3 regions of the Pseudomonas monachiensis genome follow, and region 1 is predicted to be linked to each of the others. Evidence: predicted binding sites of a transcription regulator. Region 1 holds the regulator's gene; each other region holds the start of a gene.
The links. Region 1 encodes sigma-54, which starts transcription at its own class of promoters, with help from an activator protein. Its sites were predicted from a motif close to ANTGGCATNNANNTTGCTNT; they were not measured.

Region 1 (5,833 bases):
GGTGTCGTATATCCTCGGCACCTATTCCGGCCGCAAGCTCGGCATGCCGAGCACGGCTAACGCCGGCGGCGTGCACAACCTGTTCGTCACCCATGGCGACGAAGACCAGGCCGCCTTGCTGCGGCGCATGGGACGTGGCTTGCTGGTGACTGAATTGATGGGGCAGGGCCTCAACATGGTGACCGGCGATTACTCCCGTGGTGCAGCGGGTTACTGGGTCGAGAACGGTGAAATCCAGTTCGCGGTGCAGGAAGTGACCATCGCCGGCAACATGCGCGACATGTTCAAGCAGATCGTGGCCGTGGGTAACGATCTTGAATTGCGCAGCAACATTCGCACAGGTTCGGTGCTGATCGAGCGGATGACGGTGGCGGGTAGCTAAGCCTCGGCCGCTGTACAAAAAAAGGCGCGTCACCCATTGGGTGGCGCGCCTTTTTTATTACTACACGGCAAACCCCTTGCAGGAGCGAGCTTGCTCGCGAAGCGGAGTGTCAGGCGACATTGAAGTTGAAAGTGGTGATGCCATCGTCGGAACGCCGCCCGGAGCAGGCTCGCTCCTGCAACGGCTGGGCCTATCTTCTTTTCTGTAGCTTTTATTCGCCTTCGTCGAAGAAGTTGTTGATCAACGCCACCAGCGCATCCAGCGCTTCCTGTTCCTGCTCGCCTTCGGTGCTCAAGTGGATCGTGGTGCCTTTGCCGGCAGCCAGCATCATCATCGCCATGATGCTTTTGCCATCGACCATGGACTCTGGTGTCCGACCGGCCCGGATCTGGCACGGGAACTGACCCGCTACCCCAACGAATTTTGCAGAAGCGCGAGCGTGCAGGCCCAATTTATTGATGATTTCGATTTCCAGAGCAGGCATCGCGATGTGAATCCTTTAGCTGAGGTCGCGGTGGCGGACCTGGACGTTCTTCAGGGATTGTTGCAGCGTCTGCCCCAGACGCTCGGTCAGGTAGACGGAACGGTGATGTCCGCCAGTGCAGCCAATGGCAATGGTGACGTAGGCGCGGTTGCTGGCGGCAAAACGAGGCAGCCACTTTAGCAGGTATGTGGAAATGTCCTGAAACATCTCTTCGACATCCGGCTGTGCCGCCAGGTATTCGGCAACCGGTTGATCGAGCCCGGACTGCTCGCGCAATTCCGGTTTCCAGTAAGGGTTTGGCAGGCAGCGCACATCGAAAACCAGGTCGGCGTCCACCGGCATGCCGCGCTTGAAGCCGAAGGACTCGACCAGGAAGGCAGTTCCCGGCTCGGGCTGATTCAACAGGCGCAGTTTGATGGCGTCGCGCAGCTGGTACAGGTTCAGGCTGGTGGTGTTGATCTTGAGATCGGCAAGGTCGGCAATCGGCCCGAGCAGGGCGCTCTCAACGTTGATGGCTTCGGCCAGCGAACGGTTGGCGTTGCTCAGGGGGTGGCGTCGGCGGGTTTCCGAGAAGCGCTTGAGCAGGGTTTCTTCGTCGGCGTCCAGATACAGCACATCGCACTGGATGTGGCGGGCACGGACTTCCTCGAGCAGGTCGGGAAAGCGTGACAGGTGGCTTGGCAGGTTGCGCGCGTCAATGGAAACGGCGACCAGCGGCTGCAACATCTCGGTATGAACCAGGGCGCGCTCGGCCAGCTCCGGCAGCAGGCCGGCGGGCAGGTTGTCGATGCAGTAGTAGCCGTTATCCTCAAGTACGTTGAGGGCGGTACTTTTACCTGAGCCGGAACGGCCACTGACGATGATCAAGCGCATGATTACTGACCGTTTTGCTCGTTCAGGACAACCTGATACAGGGCTTCGTTACTTGCAGCACTACGCAGCTTTTCACGCACGTCCTTGCGGTCGAGCATGCTGGCGATCTGTCGCAGCAGCTCAAGGTGCGCATCGGTGGCGGCTTCCGGGACCAGCAGCACGAACAGCAGGTCAACCGGCGCACCATCGATGGCGTCGAAATCGATAGGGGCGTCCAGGTGCATCAATGCACTGATGGGCGAAACACAGCCCTTGAGACGGCAATGTGGAATGGCGATGCCGTTACCAAACCCGGTGGAACCGAGTTTTTCACGAGCAATCAGTGCCTCGAAGACATCTTGCATCTCCAGGGCCGGCACTTCGCGGGCGATCAGATTGGCAATTTGTTCGAGGGCTTTCTTTTTACTGCCTCCCGGCACGTTCACCAGGGAACGGCCGGGGGTCAGGATACTTTCAAGTCGGATCATGGGTAGGGAGTGTTAACGACCGGTTGCGCCCTGTAGGAGGCTCTGGGTCTTTTCCTTATGCTTTTTGAGTTGTTTATCCAGCTTGTCGGTGAGTGCGTCGATCGCGGCGTACATATCGGTATGCTCCGCGTTGGCGACCACTTCATTCCCGGGAATATGCAGCGTGGCTTCGATTTTCTGCTTCAGTTTTTCGACGGTCATCGTGACCTGCACATTAGTGATCTTGTCGAAATGTCGCTCCAATCGTTCGAGTTTTTCGCCGATGTAGGTGCGAAGAGGTTCGGTCACTTCCAGTTGGTGTCCACTGATGTTGACTTGCATACAGCTTCTCCTTCGTTGCCAGTGCATAAAGCGGTAGACCAGATGATCTACCACTGGAACGCTGTGGCGTGGCCCTACATCAACCGCTTGCGTTCGCTCGAAGGCGCGATCCCGAGGGATTCGCGGTACTTGGCGACGGTGCGGCGAGCCACCTGAATGCCTTGTGCCTCCAGTAAACCAGCGATCTTGCTGTCACTCAACGGCTTTTTCTGATTTTCCGCTGCAACCAGTTTTTTGATGATCGCCCGGATCGCCGTGGACGAGCATTCGCCGCCTTCGGAGGTGCTTACGTGACTGGAAAAAAAGTACTTCAGTTCATAAATGCCCCGGGGGGTGTGCATGAATTTCTGGGTGGTCACCCGTGAAATCGTCGATTCATGCATGCCGACCGCTTCGGCGATGTCATGCAGGACCAGCGGCTTCATGGCTTCGTCGCCGTACTCCAGGAAGCCGCGCTGATGCTCGACGATCTGGGTGGCAACCTTCATCAGGGTTTCATTGCGGCTCTGCAGGCTCTTGATGAACCAGCGGGCTTCCTGCAGCTGATTGCGCATGAAGGTATTGTCGGCGCTGGTGTCGGCGCGGCGCACGAAACCGGCGTACTGGGCATTGACCCGCAGCCGTGGCACCGACTCCTGATTGAGTTCCACCAGCCAGCGCTCGTTGTCCTTGCGCACGATGACGTCAGGAACGACGTACTCGGCTTCGGTGGACTCGATCTGCGAGCCCGGGCGCGGGTTTAGGCTCTGGACCAGCTCGATGACCTGGCGCAGTTCGTCTTCCTTGAGCTTCATGCGGCGCATCAACTGGCTGTAGTCACGGCTGCCAAGCAGGTCGATGTAATCGCTGACCAGGCGCTTGGCTTCGGCCAGCCAAGGGGTCTTGGCAGGCAGCTGGCGCAATTGCAGCAGCAGGCATTCACCGAGGTTGCGGGCGCCGATGCCGGCTGGCTCGAATTGCTGGATGCGGTGCAGGACGGCTTCGATCTCGTCCAGTTCGATGTCCAGTTCCGGGTCGAAGGCTTCGAGGATTTCCTCGAGGGTTTCGTCCAGGTAGCCCTGATTGTTGATGCAGTCGATCAGGGTCACGGCGATCAGGCGATCGGTGTCGGACATCGGGGCCAGGTTCAGTTGCCACAGCAAGTGGCTCTGCAGGCTTTCGCCGGCCGAGGTGCGGGTGGTGAAGTCCCACTCGTCATCATCATTGCTGGGCAGGCTGCTGGCGCTGGTCTGGTAAACGTCTTCCCACGCGGTGTCGACGGGGAGTTCGTTGGGGATACGCTCGTTCCAGTCACCCTCATCGAGGTTATCAACCGTCGGGGCGCTTTCCTGATAGGAAGGTTCCTGGATGTCAGTGTTGGGCTTTTGTTCGGCGTTGTCGGCCAAGGGATCGGAATTGTCGAAGTCGTCGCCTTCTTCCTGGCGTTCGAGCATCGGATTTGACTCCAGGGCCTCCTGGATTTCCTGTTGCAGGTCCAGGGTCGACAATTGGAGCAGGCGGATGGCCTGTTGCAGCTGCGGTGTCATCGTCAGCTGCTGGCCCATTCTCAAGACTAGCGATGGTTTCATGGCAGGGGCTTAACACCTTATTCGCCGGCGCACATGCGCCATCCACTACAGGGCGCCGGGGCGCCAAACTTAAGCAAATTATATGCCTGAAACTAAAGGGTTTGCCTAGAGCGCTGTAACAATAAAAAACTATAAAGCGGTGTTGCTGCGCTGCCCTTGTTGAGGGCTGACCACGCTTGTCGGCACGGTGAGTGCCCGGGCGATGGCCTGGGCACGACTCAGTGCTTACAGGCGGAACTCATGGCCCAGATACACTTCCTTGACCAGGTCGTTGGCCAGGATGGTCTCTGCGTCGCCCTCGGCGATCAGTTGGCCGTCATTGACGATGTAGGCGGTTTCACAGATATCCAGGGTTTCACGAACGTTGTGGTCCGTGATCAGCACGCCAATGCCCTTGGCCTTGAGGTGGTGAATGATCTGCTTGATGTCGCCGACCGAAATCGGGTCCACGCCGGCGAAGGGTTCGTCGAGGAGGATGAATTTCGGGTTGGTGGCCAGGGCGCGGGCGATTTCCACGCGACGACGCTCGCCGCCGGACAGGCTCATGCCCAGGTTGTCGCGGATGTGGCTGATGTGGAATTCCTGCAGCAGGCTTTCCAGTTCCTTGCGACGGCCGGCCTTGTCGAGTTCCTTGCGGGTCTCGAGGATGGCCATGATGTTGTCGGCCACCGACAGCTTGCGAAAGATCGATGCTTCCTGCGGCAAGTAACCGATACCGGCCTTTGCGCGGCCGTGCATCGGCTGGTGGCTGACGTCCAGGTCATCGATCAGGACGCGGCCCTGGTCGGCTTGCACCAGGCCGACGATCATGTAGAAGCAGGTGGTCTTGCCGGCGCCGTTCGGGCCAAGCAGGCCGACGATCTGGCCGCTGTCGATGGACAGGCTGACATCACGCACGACCTGGCGGCTCTTGTAGCTCTTGGCCAGATGCTGAGCTTTCAGAGTTGCCATTACTGGGCCTTTTTCTCGTCGGTTTTCTTCTTCGGCTGGATCACCATGTCGATACGCGGACGCGCCTCGGTGACCTTGCTGCCTGTAGCGCGACCGGCGCTGGCGAGCTTCTTGTCGGTGTCGTAGACAATTTTCTCGCCTTGGGTGACGTTGTTGTCCTTGTCGACAACTTTGGCCTTGTCGATCAGTACGACGCGATTTTGCGCGGCGTGGTACTGGATCGTCACGCCCCAGCCCTGCACGGGCTTGGTGTCGCCAGCCGTTTGCAATTGCTCGAAGTACGCCAGGTTGCCCACCGAGGTCACTACGTCAATGTCGCCAGTCGGGGTGCGGGTGATGGTAACGGTGTTGCCTGTCACCTTCATCGAGCCTTGGGTGATGATCACGTCACCCTTATAGGTAGCAATACCTTGCTTGTCGTCCAGTTGGGCATCGTCGGCCTGGATGCGGATAGGCTGCTGTTGATCTTCCGGCAGAGCCCAGGCGCTCACGCTTCCCAGTGCTGCGCCCAGACTGAGCAAAATCGGGAGGGTTTTAACGAGCCTCATACTGTCCTCTTACGTTCGATAGCAGGTGTATCCTGCTTTCTTTCAAATACGCTTTCATTCCCTTGCCAGTCGATACACCGCCAGCGCCGTCGATTCTAACGTCTTGCTCGGTCTGCGCATATTGCTGCTGCGGGAACACGGTCATGCGGGTGCTGGTGATCAGGGTTCTACGGTTTTTCTCGTCGAAACGCGTGATGCGCACGTCATCGATCAGTTCGACCTGCGTGCCATCAGGATTG
Region 2 (5,833 bases), 3.1 Mb from region 1:
CATTGGCGGCTTTTTCGAAGAGTTTGTCCTGGAGGATCTTCTCCGAGCGCAGCTTGTCGCGCCGATGGATCAGGTGCACTTCCTTGGCGATGTTCGACAGGTACAAGGCTTCCTCGACCGCCGTATTGCCGCCGCCGACCACCGCAACCACCTGATTGCGATAGAAAAATCCATCACAGGTCGCGCACGCCGACACTCCTTTGCCGGCAAACGCTTCCTCCGACGGCAGACCCAGGTATTGCGCGCTGGCGCCGGTGGCAATGATCAGTGCGTCGCAGGTGTAGGTTCCGCCATCGCCAATCAGCTCGAACGGCCGTTGTTGCAACTTGGCGGTATGGATGTGGTCGTAAACGATCTCGGTGGCAAAGCGTTCGGCGTGTTTTTGCATGCGATCCATCAGCACCGGCCCGGTCAGGCCTTCAACGTCCCCTGGCCAGTTATCCACTTCGACGGTGGTGGTGAGCTGGCCACCCGCCTGGATGCCGGTAATGACAACGGGCTTGAGGTTGGCGCGGGCGGCATACACGGCCGCGCTGTAACCGGCGGGGCCGGAGCCCAGGATGATCAGGCGTGAATGCTTCGCTTCGCTCATAAAAACACCTCATAAGCCTTTGTCACAAAAGAGAATGCATGCTCAAATTGAACAGCATGTCATATGCTTTTGACTATGCTACACCCAAGGGTCTCAAGCATGGCGTCGTGCGTACAAACCCGTACAATGCCCTGCGTGTTACATATATTCAGTGCGCGCCATGTTTATAAAAACCGGGGCGCAGTGTTAAAAGTAGTCCCGGTAACGCGTGTTAACTTTTTTACCTGCCTGGATTGGGCAGTTTTTTCGCGGTTTTTATAGACATTCACCAGATGGACGCGCCCATGGCGCAGGAAAAGAAGCGTTTTGAAGAAATCCACCGCAGCACCTAAACCAGCCGTCGTACCGCTCTGGCGCCAGCACTTGCACTACCGACTCAAGGAAGGTGCGCTGATCGCCATCGGTGCCTTGTGCCTGTTCTTGATGATGGCCTTGTTGACCTACGGCAAGGACGATCCGGGCTGGAGTCATAACAGCAAGATCGACGATGTGCAGAACTTCGGCGGGCCAGCGGGCTCCTACAGCGCCGATATCCTGTTCATGGTGCTGGGTTACTTCGCCTACATCTTCCCGTTGCTGCTGGCCGTCAAGGCGTACCAGATCTTCCGCCAGCGTCACGAACCGTGGCAGTGGAGCGGTTGGCTGTTCTCCTGGCGCCTGATCGGCCTGGTGTTCCTGGTGCTGTCGGGGGCCGCGCTGGCCCATATCCATTTTCATGCCGCGACCGGTCTGCCGGCCGGTGCGGGTGGCGCGCTGGGGGAAAGCCTCGGCGAACTGGCCAGGAACGCCCTGAATATCCAGGGCAGCACGCTGTTGTTCATTGCCTTGTTCCTGTTCGGCCTGACTGTGTTTACCGATCTGTCGTGGTTCAAGGTGATGGACATCACCGGCAAAATCACCCTCGACCTGTTCGAGCTGTTCCAGGGCGCCGCCAATCGCTGGTGGGCTGCCCGTACCGAGCGCAAACAACTGGTTGCCCGGTTGCGTGAAGTCGATGATCGTATGGATGAAGTGGTCGCGCCGACCGTCACCGACAAGCGCGAGCAGGCCAAGGTCAAGGAACGCCTGATCGAACGTGAGCAAGCCCTGAGCAAGCACATGTCCGAGCGTGAGAAGCAGGTGCCGCCGGTGATTGCGCCCGCGCCGCCAAAGCCCGCCGCGCCGAGCAAGCGCGTCGAGAAAGAGAAGCAGGCGCCGCTGTTCGTCGACAGCGCCGTGGAAGGCACCTTGCCGCCGATCTCGATTCTCGACCCGGCGGAAAAGAAACAGCTCAATTACTCGCCTGAATCCCTGGCTGCGGTTGGCCACCTGCTGGAAATCAAGCTCAAGGAATTCGGCGTCGAAGTCACGGTGGATTCGATTCACCCGGGCCCGGTGATCACCCGTTACGAGATCCAGCCGGCGGCCGGGGTCAAGGTCAGCCGTATTTCAAACCTGGCCAAAGACCTTGCCCGCTCCCTGGCCGTGACCAGCGTGCGCGTGGTGGAAGTGATTCCGGGCAAGACCACGGTCGGTATCGAGATTCCCAACGAAGACCGGCAGATCGTGCGTTTCTCCGAGGTGTTGTCGACCCCCGAGTACGACAACTTCAAATCCCCGGTCACCCTGGCCCTGGGCCACGACATCGGCGGCAAGCCGGTGATCACTGACCTGGCGAAGATGCCGCACCTGCTGGTGGCCGGTACCACCGGTTCCGGTAAGTCGGTGGGTGTGAACGCGATGATCCTGTCGATCCTGTTCAAGTCCGGCCCGGAAGACGCCAAGCTGATCATGATCGACCCGAAAATGCTTGAGCTGTCGATCTACGAAGGCATTCCGCACCTGCTGTGCCCGGTGGTCACCGACATGAAGGACGCCGCCAACGCCCTGCGCTGGAGCGTTGCCGAGATGGAGCGACGCTACAAGCTGATGGCCAAGATGGGGGTGCGAAACCTGTCGGGCTTCAACGCCAAGGTCAAGGAAGCCCAGGACGCCGGCGAGCCGTTGAGCGATCCGCTGTACAAGCGCGAAAGCATCCACGACGAAGCGCCGCTGCTGAGCAAGCTGCCGACCATCGTGGTGGTGGTCGACGAATTTGCCGACATGATGATGATCGTCGGCAAGAAGGTTGAAGAACTGATTGCCCGTATCGCGCAAAAGGCGCGTGCGGCCGGTATCCACTTGATCCTGGCGACCCAGCGTCCGTCGGTGGATGTGATCACCGGTCTGATCAAGGCCAACATCCCGACCCGCATGGCGTTCCAGGTATCGAGCAAGATCGACTCGCGGACCATCATCGACCAGGGCGGCGCCGAACAACTGCTCGGCCACGGTGACATGCTCTACATGCCACCGGGCACCAGCCTGCCGATTCGTGTTCACGGTGCTTTCGTGTCCGACGATGAGGTTCACCGCGTGGTGGAAGCCTGGAAGCTGCGGGGCGCGCCGGAATACAACGACGACATCCTCAATGGCGTCGAAGAGGCGGGCAGCGGCTTTGAAGGCAGCAGTGGTGGCGGCGACGGTGACGATCCCGAGGCCGATGCGCTGTACGACGAAGCCGTGCAGTTCGTGCTGGAAAGCCGTCGCGCCTCCATTTCCGCGGTTCAGCGCAAACTGAAGATCGGCTACAACCGCGCCGCGCGCATGATCGAAGCCATGGAAATGGCCGGGGTCGTGACGTCCATGAACACCAACGGTTCGCGTGAAGTCCTGGCCCCGGGCCCGGTGCGCGACTGACCCGAGTATGAAAAGGGTGGTGCCTTTGGCGCCGCCCGCACTCCCACGAATGTTATGAGGACTCCCATGCGTCTGATCCGCATGCTGTTGCTGCCGGTACTGGCCTTGACCACGCTCCAGGCTAACGCCGATGACAAGGACGTGGCGCGCCTGACCCAACTGCTGGAAAAATCCCAGACCCTGACCGCACGTTTCTCGCAACTGACCCTCGATGGCACCGGCACCCAGTTGCAGGAAACTGCTGGCGAGATGTCGCTGCAGCGTCCTGGCCTGTTCTACTGGCACACCGATGCGCCAGCCGAACAGACCATGATCTCCGATGGCAAGAAAGTCACCCTGTGGGACCCGGACCTGGAACAGGCCACCATCAAGAACCTCGACCAGCGCCTGACCCAGACCCCGGCCTTGCTGTTGTCCGGTGACGTGTCCAAGATCAGCCAGAGCTTCGACATCAGCGCCAAGGAAGCCGGTGGGGTGATCGACTTCACTCTCAAGCCGAAAACCAAGGACACCCTGTTCGACAGCCTGCGCCTGTCGTTCCGCAATGGCCTGGTCAATGATATGCAACTGATCGACAGCGTTGGTCAGCGCACCAATATCCTGTTCACCGGGGTGAAGGCCAACGAGCCGATCCCGGCGTCCAAGTTCAAGTTCGATATCCCGAAAGGGGCTGACGTAATTCAGGAATAAGACAGATAACCTGTGGGAGCGAGCTTGCTCGCGATGGCGGCATAACATTCAACAGCAATGTCGACTGACCTGACGCTATCGTCGGAACGCCGCCCGGAGCAAGCTCGCTCCCACAGGGGCTTGCGGTGTTTAATGATTTGGCTGATAGGCAGTGAGGTTTTTTAGGTAACCATGGATCTGTTTCGCAGCGCCCCCATCGCCCAGCCCTTGGCCGCCCGCCTGCGTGCGGCCAATCTGGACGAGTACGTCGGTCAGGAACACGTGCTCGCTCGCGGCAAACCCCTGCGCGAAGCGCTGGAGCAGGGTGCCCTGCATTCGATGATTTTCTGGGGACCGCCGGGCGTGGGCAAAACCACCCTGGCGCGATTGCTCGCGGAAGTCTCGGATGCGCACTTCGAAACGGTCTCGGCGGTGCTGGCCGGGGTCAAGGAGATCCGCCAGTCGGTGGAAATCGCCAAGCAGCAGGCCGCGCAGTACGGGCGCCGCACCATCCTGTTCGTCGACGAGGTGCATCGCTTCAACAAATCCCAGCAGGATGCGTTCCTGCCCTATGTCGAGGACGGCACGCTGATTTTCATCGGCGCGACCACGGAAAACCCCTCCTTCGAACTCAACAACGCCTTGCTGTCACGGGCGCGGGTCTACGTGCTCAAAAGCCTCGACGAAGCGGCCCTGCGCAAACTGGTGCAGCGCGCGCTGACCGAAGAGCGTGGCCTGGGCAAGCGCAACCTGACCCTCAGCGACGAAGGCTTCCAGATGCTGCTGTCGGCCGCCGATGGTGATGGCCGGCGCCTGCTCAACCTGCTGGAAAACGCCTCGGACCTGGCGGAAGACAACAGCGAGATCGGCACCGATCTCCTGCAAAGCCTGCTCGGCGATACCCGCCGGCGGTTCGACAAGGGCGGCGAAGCGTTCTACGACCAGATATCCGCGCTGCATAAATCGGTGCGCGGCTCCAACCCTGACGGCGCCTTGTATTGGTTTGCACGGATGATCGACGGCGGTTGCGACCCCCTCTACCTCGCCCGGCGCGTGGTGCGCATGGCCAGCGAAGACATCGGCAATGCCGACCCCCGCGCCCTGAGCCTGTGCCTGGCGGCCTGGGAGGTGCAGGAGCGCCTCGGCAGCCCCGAAGGCGAACTGGCGGTGGCCCAGGCCATCACCTACCTGGCTTGTGCGCCAAAGAGCAATGCGGTCTACATGGGCTTCAAGACCGCATTGCGCGCCGCCGCCGAGCACGGTTCTCTGGAAGTGCCGCTGCACCTGCGTAACGCGCCGACCAAACTTATGAAACAACTGGGCTACGGCGATGAATACCGTTATGCCCATGATGAGCCGGACGCCTATGCCGCTGGCGAAGACTATTTCCCGGAAGAACTCGACCCAATCCCGTTCTATCAGCCCGTGCCCCGTGGCCTGGAGTTGAAGATCGGCGAAAAACTCAATCACCTGGCGAAACTCGACCGTTTAAGCCCAAGGCAGCGGAGAAAATAGTGCTTCCCTTGATCGTTGCGGTTTCCGTCGGCGGGATGGCCGGCACGTTGTTGCGCTTCGCCACCGGCAACTGGATCAACGCGAATTGGCCGCGGCACTTCTATACAGCGACGCTGGCCGTTAATATCGTGGGCTGTTTGCTGATCGGCGTTCTATACGGTCTGTTTTTGATCCGCCCGGAGGTGCCCATCGAGGTGCGTGCCGGGTTGATCGTTGGCTTCCTCGGGGGGCTGACAACTTTTTCATCCTTTTCACTGGATACGGTGCGCCTGCTGGAAAGCGGGCAAGTGCCGCTGGCCCTGGGCTATGCGGCGCTCAGCGTATTCGGCGGGCTGCTTG
Region 3 (5,833 bases), 990 kb from region 1:
CGCCCAGGACGGCCCAGACGCCGTCGCTGAGCAGGACGAAGCTTTCATCGGGGCGCAACTCACCGTCGAGAAAATCCAGCACCAGGTGTTGATCGAGCCCCAGTGCCCGTTTCAGCACATGCTGCATGCCCGGCTGGTCCCAGACGTGATCCTCACTGATTCGCTGCAATTGGTCGGCGTGCCAGCGATACACCCGGCAATCGCCGACATGGGCCAGGGTAAAACGCCGGCCACGCAGGACCAGCGCACTGAGGGTGGTCAGCAGCGGTTGTCCGCCGCCATTGGCCTGCAACCAGCGGTTCTGCGCCAGCAACAGACGATCGAGCGCCTGTGCGACGCTCCAGGTTTCCGGCGTGGCGTAGTAATCCAGCGCCAGGGCCTGCAGCGTCGAACGGGCGGCCAGACCGCCATCGACGCACTGGCTGACACCGTCGGCAATCGCGAACAGGTAACCCTTGCTCGCGGCCAGCGCCGGAGCCGGCGTGACCAGGCGCAGGGCATCCTGGTTTTCCTCGCGGGGACCGATGGCACTGGCTTCGGCGAAACTCAGTTGCAGGCTCATCGAGGCCTCAGACCCGCGCAGCCGTCACGGCGGCCGAACCCCAGGTGGTTCTCCAGCGACGTTTCACGCCGTGCAGACCGAACCAGGCCAGGACGCCGAGGCTGGCGAACAACCACAGCGCCAGTTGATAGCTGCCGGTGCTTTGCTTGATCGCGCCCATGCCGGCCGCGAGGGCAAACCCGCCGATACCGCCGGCCATGCCGATCAGGCCGGTCATCACGCCGATTTCCCGGCGAAAACGCTGGGGCACCAACTGGAATACCGCGCCATTGCCTGCGCCCAGACCGAGCATGGTGCAGACGAAAAGTGCCAGGGCGGCGTAGGAACTCGGCAGGTTGAAGCCGACCACGGCAATGCAGGTCGCCGCGACGGTGTACATCGCCAACAGGGTCCGAATGCCGCCAAACCGGTCAGCCAGTGCACCACCCAGGGGGCGCATCAGGCTGCCACCGAACACGCAGGCAGCGGTGTAGTAGCCGGCAGTCACCGGGTTCAGGCCGTACTGGTCGTTGAAATAACCGGGCAGGGCGCTGGCCAGGCCGATGAAACCGCCGAACGTCACGCTGTAGAAAAACATGAACCACCAGCTGTCACGATCACCCAAGGCCTTGAAGTAGTCGGCCATGGATTTGGCTTTTGGCCGCTCGGGGGCATTGCGGGCCAGCCAGGCGAAGACGACCAGGGTCAGGATCAACGGAATCAGGGCAAAGCCGAACACGTTGCTCCAGCCAAACGCCGCCGCCAGCACCGGGGCGATCAATGCCGCGAGGACCGTGCCCGAGTTACCCGCGCCGGCGATGCCCATGGCCTTGCCTTGATGCTGCGGCGGATACCACTGGGAGGCCAGGGGGAGGGCGACGGCGAACGAAGCGCCGGCCATGCCGAGGAACAGGCCCAGCAGCAAGGCTTGCTCGTAGCTGTGGATCCCGAGTTTCCAGGCGCCGAACAGGGCGCAGATCACGATGACCTGGCCGATCAGGCCGGCGGTTTTGGGCGACAGGCGATCAGCCAGCATCCCCATCACGAAGCGCAACACCGCCCCGGCCAGAATCGGCGTGGCGACCACCAGCCCCCGTTGCTGTGTCGTCAGCTGCAGGTCAGCGGCGATCTGCACCGCCAAAGGACCGAGCAGGTACCAGACCATGAAACTCAGGTCGAAATAGAGGAACGCTGCGAACAATGTGGGTGTATGGCCGGATTTCCAGAAGCTTGAATTCATTGCGCACCTCAGCTGTGAAGAGTCTCGAAAGGAGTCATGAGCTTGCAGGTGGGGCGCCGATACGGCCGCACCACCGGCCCCGTGCTCTGGGGCCAAAACGAAAAAACGCCGCCACCCGATCCGCCAAGGGCAAATGAGGTGAGCGACGTCTTTGTCGTAGGTGGGGCAACCGCCGTTGGTTACCTGTAGTGATTACCTAGCCAGATCTGTGCCATATCGGAAATTTGTGTAAAGCAAAAAAATCGCAGCCTTCGGCAGCTCCTACAGGGGAATCTGTGCACCCCGTAGGAGCTGCCGAAGGCTGCGATCTTTTGTTGTTCAACCCAATAATTCACTCATGGCAATAATCTGCTCCGCCACTTGAATCAGCTTCTGCTGGCGGCTCATCGCCTGGCGGCGCATCAGTGTGTAGGCCTCTTCCTCGTTGCAGTCCTTCATTTTCATCAGCAGCCCCTTGGCCAGTTCGATGCGCTTGCGCTCGGCCAATTGCTGGTCGCGGGCATGCAACTGGGCGCGCAAGGCCTGGTCACTCTCGAAGCGTGCCATGGCCACATCGAGAATCGGCTGCAGGCGTTGTGCGTGAATGCCTTCGACGATGTAGGCACTGACCCCGGACTTGATCGCCTGGCGCATCACATCGGGGTCGTGTTCGTCCGTGAACATCACAATCGGGCGTGGCTGGTCGCGCGTCACCAGCACCACTTGTTCCATGACATCGCGGCCCGGTGACTCGGTATCGATCAGAATTACATCCGGACGCACCGTTTCGACGCGTTCGGGCAAGTCGATGGTCAGGCCGGATTCATCGATCACTTCGAATCCGGCTTCGGTCAGGGCGGCCTTCAGGCGTCCGACTTTTTTGGCGGTGTCGTTGATCAGCAGGATACGCAGCATGTTCGTGGTCTCCTGTCAGCGGCTGGCGGATCGGTGCGAGCTGTCGCTCATTGCATGCAGTTTGAAACTGCGGGCATAACCGGCCGGGTCCGAGCCGTCCCAGATTTTGCCGTCGATCAACTGACTGCTGCGCATTTCCCCGGCTGACGAAGCGACGCCGACGGCACGGGCGGCTTCACGGTAGAGGTCCAGTTGCTGGACCTGCCGGGCCACCGCGAGATAGTCCGGGTCATCGCGCAACAAGCCCCAGCGGCGGAACTGGGTCATGAACCACATGCCGTCGGACAGGTACGGCAGGTTGACCTCGCCGTCCCCGTGCAGGCGCAGCGCGTGCGGGTCTTGCCAGCGGTGGCCAAGGCCGTCGGCGTATTCGCCCAGAAGGCGCGGTTCGATGCAGTCCAGTGGTGCGTCAAGGTACTGCGCGGCACTGAGCAGTTGTGCGGTGCTGCGGCGATTTTCGGTGCTTTCTTCGATGAAGCGGCTGGCTTCCAGAATCGCCATCACCAACACCCGGGCGGTATTGGGGTATTGCTCGACGAACGCACGGGTGCAGCCGAGGACCTTTTCCGGATGATCGGGCCAGATGGTCTGGGTCGTGGCCAGGGTGAAACCGAGGTCCTGTTGCACGGCGCTGGCGGACCAGGGTTCGCCGACGCAGAACCCGTCGATACGCCCGGCCCGCAGGTGCGCGACCATTTGCGGTGGCGGCACCACCACGCTGTCGACATCCAGCAGCGGGTGAATGCCCTGGCTGGCGAGCCAGTAATACAACCACATGGCGTGGGTGCCGGTGGGAAACGTCTGGGCGAAGGTGAGTTTTGAGCGAGTTTGGTGCACGTGCCGATCCAGTGCTTCAGGACTGGTCACTCCAAGCGCCTGCAGGCCGTGGGACAGATTGATGCTCTGACCGTTCCGGTTCAGGCCCATCAACACGGCCATGTCGGTCGCGGCCACGCCACCGATGCCCAGGTGAACGGCGTAAATCAGGCCATAGAGGCTGTGGGCGGCATCGAGTTCGCCGCTGACCAGTTTGTCCCGCAGGTTGGCCCAGGACGATTGCCGCTTGAGGTTCAGGGTCAAACCGTGGGGCTGGGCGAAGCCCTGTGTGGCGGCGACAACCACAGAAGCGCAGTCGCTCAGGGCCATGAAGCCGAGATTGATTTCGGTTTTTTCCGGGGCATCGCTGCCATTGACCCAAGCCAGGGGGCCGGCTGACGGTTCGTTCATCGCGTGTTCACCTTGCAAAAAAAACGTCGTCCCGAGTTCTTGCTTGAGCAGGCCGGGGACGACGCCATTGTCTTTGCACACATTCGGTCGTTGGCATGGGTGCTGGTGCCCAGAGTGGTGCAAGGCATATGCCATTATCCGTTGATTTGATCACGCGCCTCGCTTGCCACCCCGTTGCCCGGCTATAATCGCCGCCTCAATTCGCCGCCAATCGAGTCAAATCCGCCCATGTACACCCTGGCCCGTCAGCTGTTGTTCAAACTCTCCCCGGAAACCTCCCACGATCTGTCCCTGGACCTGATCGGCGCGGGCGGGCGTCTTGGGCTCAACGGCTTGCTGTGCAAGGCCCCGGCGAAGCTGCCGGTGAATGTCATGGGCCTGGATTTCCCGAATCCGGTAGGTCTGGCCGCCGGCCTGGACAAGAACGGCGCAGCCATCGATGGTTTCGCCCAGCTGGGTTTCGGTTTTGTCGAAATCGGCACCATCACGCCGCGTCCGCAGCCGGGTAACCCGAAGCCACGTCTGTTCCGCTTGCCGGAAGCCGAGGCGATCATCAACCGCATGGGTTTCAACAACCTCGGTGTCGATCACCTGCTGGCCCGCGTGGCGGCGGCCAAGTACAAAGGCGTGCTGGGCATCAACATCGGCAAGAACTTCGATACGCCGGTCGAGCGTGCCGTGGACGACTACCTGATCTGCCTGGACAAGGTCTATGCCCACGCCAGCTATGTGACGGTCAACGTCAGTTCGCCGAACACGCCGGGCCTGCGCAGCCTGCAATTCGGTGACTCGCTCAAGCAGTTGCTGGCCGATCTGGCCGAGCGCCGCGCGGAACTGGCATTGCGTCATGGCAAGCATGTACCGCTGGCGATCAAGATCGCGCCGGACATGAGCGACGAAGAAACCGCACAAGTTGCGCAAGCGCTGATCGAAACCGGGATGGATGCCGTCATCGCCACCAACACCACCCTGAGCCGCGCAGGCGTCGAAGGCATGGAGCATGGCGAAGAAGCCGGTGGCCTGTCCGGCGCACCGGTTCGTGACAAGAGCACCCACACCGTGCAAGTGCTGGCGTCGGAGCTGGGTGGGCGTTTGCCGATCATTGCGGCGGGCGGCATTACCGAAGGCAAGCACGCGGCCGAGAAAATCGCAGCGGGCGCGAGCCTGGTGCAGATCTATTCGGGCTTCATCTACAAAGGCCCGGCGCTGATTCGTGAGTCGGTAGACGCAATCGCAGCGCTACGCTGAACCCCTGTTGGAGCTGCCGAAGGCTGCGATCTTTTGATTTTAGAAATCAAGGTCAAAAGATCGCAGCCTTCGGCAGCTCCTACAAGGTAATGGGGGGTATGGGACAGGCATAAAAAAGGGCTCCATAAAGGAGCCCCTGGGCCGGAGCCCGCCGTCCGGATGGGACGTGCGTGGTTAATTCAGTACAAAGTCAGATTGTCGTGTCGGAGTGTTGTGCCCTGTAATTAGCCGACGGCGTGAAGTTCGTTGAGTCTGTGGATTCCCGCAGTGCCGGTCATACCGTCCCAGTTGTCGCCGCGTCCTTCTCGCCAGCCGTTGATCCAGGCTTGACGTACCGACGGTAGAGTAAATGGGCAAAGCTCACGGGATTTACCACCAACGCCATATTGATATCCGCGCAAAAATGCTCTTTCCAACGGATCACGCTTAAGTCTTCTCATAGGGTGTTGCCCTCACTTGTTGACTGTATTTATCGCGTCGACCTCTATTGAGGTCTGGCAGAAAAACTCTGCCGTTGGGGGCTCGTTGCCGGCGTGACGAGCCAAGGTGTTGGCGTCATTGCGGCGCCAACCTGTATTGAGTTCTAACCAATGCGTCACATCGAGGGAATGATCGTTTTGTCATAAGGACGTAACCGTTCATGTGCTAACGCCATAAGTAACAGAGCAGTTGTAGCGTATTTA

Region 2: a site for sigma-54 is predicted at 643-662, ahead of ACMDB8_RS17615 (DNA translocase FtsK). Genes of this name have one in related genera too.
Region 3: a site for sigma-54 is predicted at 4,019-4,038, ahead of ACMDB8_RS08345 (CmpA/NrtA family ABC transporter substrate-binding protein). Genes of this name have one in related genera too.

What each region holds. Positions count from the first base shown of each region.
Region 1 is NZ_CP178857.1:848,871-854,703, forward strand. It holds gene pmbA (metalloprotease PmbA) at 1-382, shown strand, start outside; gene ACMDB8_RS03660 (HPr family phosphocarrier protein) at 594-866, opposite strand; gene rapZ (RNase adapter RapZ) at 882-1,739, opposite strand; gene ptsN (PTS IIA-like nitrogen regulatory protein PtsN) at 1,742-2,206, opposite strand; gene hpf (ribosome hibernation-promoting factor, HPF/YfiA family) at 2,219-2,527, opposite strand; gene ACMDB8_RS03680 (RNA polymerase factor sigma-54) at 2,602-4,095, opposite strand; gene lptB (LPS export ABC transporter ATP-binding protein) at 4,321-5,046, opposite strand; gene lptA (lipopolysaccharide transport periplasmic protein LptA) at 5,046-5,594, opposite strand; gene lptC (LPS export ABC transporter periplasmic protein LptC) at 5,581-5,833, opposite strand, start outside.
Region 2 is NZ_CP178857.1:3,900,194-3,906,026, reverse strand. It holds gene trxB (thioredoxin-disulfide reductase) at 1-592, opposite strand, end outside; gene ACMDB8_RS17615 (DNA translocase FtsK) at 899-3,310, shown strand; gene lolA (outer membrane lipoprotein chaperone LolA) at 3,377-4,000, shown strand; gene ACMDB8_RS17605 (replication-associated recombination protein A) at 4,172-5,494, shown strand; gene crcB (fluoride efflux transporter CrcB) at 5,494-5,833, shown strand, end outside.
Region 3 is NZ_CP178857.1:1,840,319-1,846,151, forward strand. It holds gene ACMDB8_RS08330 (protein kinase domain-containing protein) at 1-562, opposite strand, end outside; gene ACMDB8_RS08335 (nitrate/nitrite transporter) at 570-1,781, opposite strand; gene ACMDB8_RS08340 (ANTAR domain-containing response regulator) at 2,100-2,675, opposite strand; gene ACMDB8_RS08345 (CmpA/NrtA family ABC transporter substrate-binding protein) at 2,691-3,902, opposite strand; gene ACMDB8_RS08350 (quinone-dependent dihydroorotate dehydrogenase) at 4,131-5,150, shown strand; gene rmf (ribosome modulation factor) at 5,375-5,590, opposite strand.